Regions from separate parts of the Croceicoccus sp. genome, predicted to be linked through region 2. Evidence: riboswitches for the same ligand, from Rfam matches in the RefSeq annotation. Region 2 holds a riboswitch; the other holds the start of a gene.
The links. A riboswitch is a leader RNA that binds a small molecule or an ion and turns the genes downstream of it on or off. The one in region 2 is predicted to bind cobalamin.
Positions count from the first base shown of each region.

Region 1: linked by a shared signal. The riboswitch ahead of AC4FIJ_RS05175 (TonB-dependent receptor plug domain-containing protein) and the one ahead of cobW (cobalamin biosynthesis protein CobW) in region 2 are both predicted to bind cobalamin.

Region 1 covers NZ_CFETID010000006.1:27,793-31,203, reverse strand. Annotated here, with positions in the region: gene sucD (succinate--CoA ligase subunit alpha) at 1-136, opposite strand, end outside; gene mdh (malate dehydrogenase) at 193-1,155, opposite strand; cobalamin riboswitch at 1,378-1,619, shown strand; gene AC4FIJ_RS05175 (TonB-dependent receptor plug domain-containing protein) at 1,789-3,411, shown strand, end outside.
Region 2 covers NZ_CFETID010000028.1:12,433-15,843, reverse strand. Annotated here, with positions in the region: gene cobN (cobaltochelatase subunit CobN) at 1-603, opposite strand, end outside; gene cobW (cobalamin biosynthesis protein CobW) at 614-1,666, opposite strand; cobalamin riboswitch at 1,849-2,076, opposite strand; gene AC4FIJ_RS13765 (HoxN/HupN/NixA family nickel/cobalt transporter) at 2,163-3,209, opposite strand; gene AC4FIJ_RS13760 (TonB-dependent receptor) at 3,291-3,411, opposite strand, start outside.

The sequences.
Region 1 (3,411 bases), on a different contig from region 2:
TGCCGCCCTTGCCGGGGGTTACGCCCGCGACCATCTGCGTGCCATAGGCCAGCGCCTGTTCGGTGTGGAACGTGCCGGTCGATCCGGTCATGCCCTGGGTGATGACCTTGGTATTCTTGTCGACGAGAATGGACATTAAACGCTCTCCTTGTCGGGAGGGGCGGGCGACATGCAGGTCGCCCGGAATGAGTTTCAGGCGAGGTCGCCGTCGATGCCCTTGCAGGCTTCCAGCAGTTCCTTGACCGCGTCGACCGAGACCTGAAGGTTGCCCTTCTCCTCGTCGCTCAACTCGATCTCGACCACCTTTTCGATGCCATCGGCACCGATCACGGCGGGCACGCCGACATACAGACCGTCAACGCCATATTCGCCAGTCAGATGCGCGGCGCAAGGCAGGATGCGCTTCTGATCGCCCAGATAGGCCTCGGCCATGGCGATGGCGCTGGTGGCAGGTGCGTAATAGGCCGAACCGGTCTTGAGCAGGCCGACGATCTCGCCGCCGCCCGAGCGGGTGCGCTGCACGATCTCGTCCAGACGGCTAGCGTCGACGCCCTTGATCTTGGCCATGTCGCCCACGGGGATGCCGCTGATGGTGGAATAGGACAGCACCGGGACCATGGTGTCGCCGTGGCCGCCCAGCACGAAGGCGTTCACGTCCTTGACCGACACCTCGAACTCCCATGCCAGGAAGGTGGCGAAGCGGGCCGAATCCAGCACGCCGGCCATGCCGACGACCTTGTTGTGCGGCAGGCCCGAGAATTCGCGCAGCGCCCACACCATCGCGTCAAGAGGGTTGGTGATGCAGATCACGAAAGCGTCGGGAGCGTTGGCCTTGATGCCTTCGCCGACCGACTTCATGACCTTAAGGTTGATGCCAAGAAGATCGTCGCGGCTCATGCCCGGCTTGCGCGGAACGCCTGCGGTGACGATGATCACGTCGGCGCCGGCGATGTCGGCGTAATCATTGGTGCCGGTGATCCTGGCGTCAAAGCCTTCGATGGGTCCGCACTGCGACAGGTCGAGCGCCTTGCCCTGCGGCATGCCCTCGGCAATGTCGAAAAGGACGATGTCGCCCATTTCCTTCTTCGCGGCCAGATGGGCGAGCGTGCCGCCGATCATGCCCGAACCGATAAGGGCGATCTTCTTGCGTGCCATCGACTCTCTTCCTCTTCTTCTTTCCCGTGGGCGCGTCCGCTCTCGTCACTATGTGGACGCTCTGTCGGGCAAGTGCCGTAGGCCCCGAGATAGGTGATTGCAACCGGCAAAAAAGGGTGTCGCGGGATTATCTTTGATAAGAGTTCGCAATAGCAATTGGGCTTGCAAGATCGCGCCGTCGATGAAGGTTCCGCTTGCCAAACTCTTGATCGCGTGGCTATCAGCCGCGCCATCGTTATGGGTTGACCCGCCGTGCAATGTTTCGCGCGGCTGGTCCTAAGAGGGAAGATCGGTGCGCTGTCCCGTGCGTCAAACGCGTGCGGTCCGGCAATCCCGGCGCTGCCCCCGCAACTGTAACCGGTGAGTGTTCGCCATTCATGCCACTGATCCTGCAAGGGATCGGGAAGGCCGGCGAGACACGCTGACCCGGAAGTCAGGAGACCTGCCTGTAACGGTCGTTCGAGCCGTCGGGCGGGGTGTACCGAAGGCATCGGATAGTCGCGCGCGCCGCGTCTTCCGACAGGAACGGCATTCGTTCTTGTTGGAGGATTTATGCGTCGAATTTTTTGCCTTGCCACATCCGCACTTGCCATCGCGTCTCCGGCCGCCGCGCAGGATACGGACCAAATCGTCATGTTGAACGAGCGCGCTGAGCCGATTACGGTGACCGCGACCGGCCTCGAATTGTCGGTCGAGGATACCGGACAGCCTGTATCCATCATCGAACTGCCTGAAATCCAGGCCGTGCAGGGGGCCGATCTGGCCAGGGTCCTGCGCCGTCTCCCCGGCGTCACGATCAGCCGGAACGGTCCTTCGGGATCGTTCACGGGCGTCCGCGTTCGCGGAGCGGCTTCAGAACAATTGCTGGTGCTGATCGACGGGGTGAAGGTGAACGACGTCGCCGCGCCCGGCGGCGGGTTCGATTTCGCCAATATTCTCGCAGGCAGTGTCGAGCGCATCGAACTCCTTCGCGGACCCAATTCCGTCATCTGGGGATCGGACGCGATGGGCGGGGTGATGAACCTCACCACGCGGCAGGTCGACGGGCTTTCGGCCAGCGCGGAATATGGCGCATTCGACACCGGCTATGCGACGCTTTCGGGCGGCGTCGTGACGGATCGTTTGGAGGCAGGGCTGACCGGGAGCTATTACGACACCGATGGCTTCAGCGCCGCCAGCACTGGCGATGAGGATGACGGTTTCAGGCAATGGCAACTGGCGGGGCGCGGTCGTTTCTGGCTGAACGACAGTCTGTCGCTGACTGCGAACGGTCGATACGCCGATGGGCGGCTGGAGCAGGACGGCTACCCCGCTCCGTTCTATGCCTTCGCCGACACTGACGATCTGCAGGATACCGAGGAATATTCGGGACGCATCGGCGCCGAATACAATGGCGACAGTCTGAACCTGCGGGGCGGCTATGCCATCTCGGACACGACGCGGCTCTACACGGGCGAGAGCTATGGCGATTTCCCCTATGAGACCAAGGGCGGGCTGGAGCGTGCCGAATTGTTCGGCCGGCTCGACTTCACGGAATCGCTGGGTGTCGATTTCGGCGCCGCGCGCGAATGGTACGAATTCGAGGACTCCGGCAGCGACCGCTCGACCACGCTGACCAGCGGGCACGGCCAACTCTCGTGGACGCAGTCTGCTGTGACGCTTGCGGCAGGTGCTCGATATGACGACCACCAGCTGTTTGGCGGCGAGTGGACGTTCGGCGCAAATGGCGCGCTCGCTCTCGGGTCGGGTCTGCGTCTCCGCGCGTCCTATGGCGAAGGCTTCAAGACGCCGACGCTCTATCAGCTCTATTCGTTCTACGGGGACGTCGATCTCTCTCCAGAGCGGAGCGAGGGATATGACGTGGGAATCGAGAAGGGCAGCCGCGACGGCCCCTTCTTCGCCGCGCTGTCCCTGTTCCGGCGGGACAGCACGAACCTGATCGACTTCGATCTCGCCGAAAATGTCTATTATAATGTCGGCAAGGCGCGCGCGCAGGGTGTCGAAATCGAACTAGGTGCGCGTCCCGACGAAAACCTGCGCCTTGGTCTCGTCTACTCCCTGCTCGATACCGAGGACCGGACGAGCGGCGGCAGCTTTGAGGGCAACGATCTCAATCGCCGACCCGACAATGCCCTGACGGCAATGATCGACTGGGCCTCGCCGGTAGGGCTGATGCTGGGAACGGACGTGCGGCTCGTCGGCGACAGCTTCGACGATCGCGGCAATGCCGTGCGGCTGGACGGCTATGTGACCGTC
Region 2 (3,411 bases):
CCTTGCGGGATCGCGCGCAAAGGCTTCAAGATCGATCACGCCCCGGCCGGGATGCCAGCCTCCCGCCATCAGCAGCGGATCGAATGTCCGGGCGGGGGCATCAATCAGCCCCGCCAGCTGCGACAGCGCGGCAAGCGCCGCCTGCGCCGCCCTTGCACCGCCAGCATCGCACCACTGCGCAAGTTCGCGCAACGCGGTCACCGGCACGGTCGAGGCCGCATCCAGCCGCGCATCCTCAAAGCCGTCGCCGGGCAGCACGGCCAGCACGATCCCGCGCGACCGGGCCAGCGCCTCGACCTGTTGCAGCCCGTAGCTCCAATAGGGCGTGCCGCCGATCAGCCGGATCAGGATCGCCTTTGCGCCCGACAGCGTCCGCTCGGCATACGTGTCGACCGACAGCGGATGCATCAGCGCCGCCAGATTGGCGAGCCGCAGCGAAGGAAATGTCGCATCGTCTGCACGGGCCTGATGCCATGCCGCCGCGAACGCCCCCAGATCGCTGTCCGAAAAGGACAGGACCACAAGATCCGCGGGCTCTTGCCCCAGATCCTGCGGGACGGCGGTTTCCTCCATCCCGTGCGTTTCGCGGAAAATGACGTGCATGGCCCGCGCCTTACGCCAGCAGCACCGCGCGAATGGCATCGGCGTCGACGTGATCGTGCTCGGCAATGGCGACCAGCGTGGTGCGGCGCGGCTCGTCAGGGCGCCACGGGCGATCGTACTGGTGCCGCACCCGCGCGCCCACCGCCTGCACCAGCAGCCGCATCGGCTTTCCCGCAACGGCGGCATAGCCCTTTACGCGCAGGATATGGTGATCGCGGGCCAGCGTCTCGATCCGCGCGACCAGCGCCGCCGGATCGGCGATCTCGCCCCATTCGATAACGGTGCTGTCAAAGTCGTCGTGTTCGTGATCATCCTCACCATCATGGTGCGATGGGCGCGCGGCGATGTCGTCCTCGGCTGCGGCATCAAGCCCCAGGATCACACGCGGATCGACCACGCCTTCGGTCAGTTCTATCACCGGAACCGGGCGACTAAGCTCTGCCGCGATGATCGCGCGCGCGGCGGCTACGCCTTGGGGTCCGGCCAGATCGACCTTGGTCAGCAGGATCATGTCGGCGCAGGCCAGCTGATCCTCGAACACTTCCGACAGCGGCGTCTCGTGATCGATGCTCGGATCGGCGGCGCGCTGGGCGTCAAGCGCTGCCACATCGGGCGCGAACCGGCCTGCCGCGACCGCTTCGGCATCGGCCAGCGCCAGCACGCCGTCCACGGTGATCCGGCTGCGGATCGCAGGCCAGTCGAACGCCTTGAGCAGCGGCTTTGGCAACGCCAGACCCGATGTCTCGATCAGGATGTGATCGGGGCGCGGATCAAGCGCCAGCAGCTTTTCCACCGTCGGGATGAAATCGTCCGCCACGGTGCAGCAGATGCAGCCATTGGCCAGCTCTACGATGTTTTCCGCCGGGCAATCAGGAATGGCGCAGGACTGCAGAATCTCGCCATCCACACCCAGCGAACCGAATTCGTTGACCACCACGGCCAGCCTGCGGCCACCGGCATTGTGGATCAGGTGGCTGATGAGCGTGGTTTTCCCCGCGCCCAGAAAGCCCGTGATGATGGTGACCGGCACCTTGGACAGGGACGCCTTGGACAGGTCTGGCATAGTAACTTCCCCGCGCGCCAGAGCGAGACACGGCGGGGCTTGCCGGACAAGTCCGGTCGGCGCGCGACGACGGGCGGGCGCGACAAAGCACCCGTAACCACGCAACCCGTGCAGCCCCAGCCACACAGCTTCGTCGCTCAGACGGAGAGTTACCGTGCCGTGACCATCCCCTGGATCAGGCAAGAGCGACCGGTGCGCCGGCAGGTCTCCTGGCTCGCGGGTCACAGCTTGATGCACGCCTTCCCAGACTTGGCGCTTGCGCGCTGCCCAGTGGCTGCTCCTGAATTCAGGAGCATGTGCATCGCGCTATCCGCTTACAGTTGCAGGGACAGCCACGGATTTGGGAGCACGCTCCCGCACCGCATTCCCGATTAAGCCCCTTGCGGGGCACCGGCGCGATCATTGAAGGGCGGGTTACCCCGATCCTTCACCGCGCGCTCTAGACGAAAATGCCAGCCAAGCCAATTGATGATGTTGCTTCACGCAACGTGGACGGTCAGGCACCGACCGAAACCTCGATTTCATCGAACCGCTTCCATCGATAGATCGCGTAACTCGCCAGCCAGCAGAACACGAAAAGACCGATGATGGCGAAGCCCAGACCATTGAAATTTTCACCCAGTTCAATGGCGATCCGCCATGGCGCACCCGTAAGGGCCAGCTTGTCGCCAATCAGGGCCAGCGTTTCGATTCCACCAATGACAATCGCCACGATGGCCGAGATCAGGGTGATGGTGATGTTGTAGTAGAGCTTGCGGATCGGCTTCACGAAGGCCCATTCATAAGCGCCCAGCATCACCACGCCGTCCGCCGTATCGATGAGGGCCATACCGACCGCGAACAGGGCGGGCAGGACCAGGATTGTCCCGATCGACAGGCCATCGGCGGCCTGGCTGGCCGACATGCCCAGAATGGCAACTTCGGTTGCTGTATCGAACCCAAGCCCGAACAGAAACCCCAGCGGGGCCATATGCCAGCTTTTGTTCACGAGGCGGAACATCGGCCTGAACAGTCTGGAAAGCAGACCGCGCCCACCCAATAGCAGATCAAGATCGTCCTCGGCATAGCTGCCGCCTGCACGAACATGGGCAAAAGTCCGCCAGACAGAGCGCAGGATGACCAGGTTCATGCCGGCGATCGTGAACAGGAAAAGCGCGGAAATCACGGTTGCAATCACGCCACCGATTTCCTTGAAGGCGCCGAACTGCGACAGCGCGCTGGCCGTCACCGCAATGATGATCGATGCTATGGCAATGATTCCGGAATGCCCGATCGCGAACCAGAATCCGACCGAAACCGGGCGCTGCCCGTCCTGCATCAGCTTGCGGGTCACATTGTCAATCGCCGCAATATGATCGGCATCAACCGCGTGACGCAGGCCCAGCCCCCAGGCAAGCACAGCGGTGCCGAGCATTAACGGCTGTGCATGAAACAGGCTGAATGCCCAGACCCAGACCCCAATGTTGGCGGCGATCAATCCGGCAAACAAGGCACCAATTCGTCGGCGCAGAGACAGGGATGGCAGTGACTTCGTGAGGTGCATGATTGGCTCGGCGATTGAGGAATATACAAACGAAGGATGGCGCCGCAGACGTGCTGCAGCGCCGCCCATCAAGGGATTTCGCTAGAAATTGACCTTTGCGCCAATCCTCACAGTTCGAGGCTCGACCACGCGGCTCAACCGGCCTTCCACCGGAGCACCTGCATCGAAGGCGGGGATGTAGGACTCGTAATAATAGGCGATG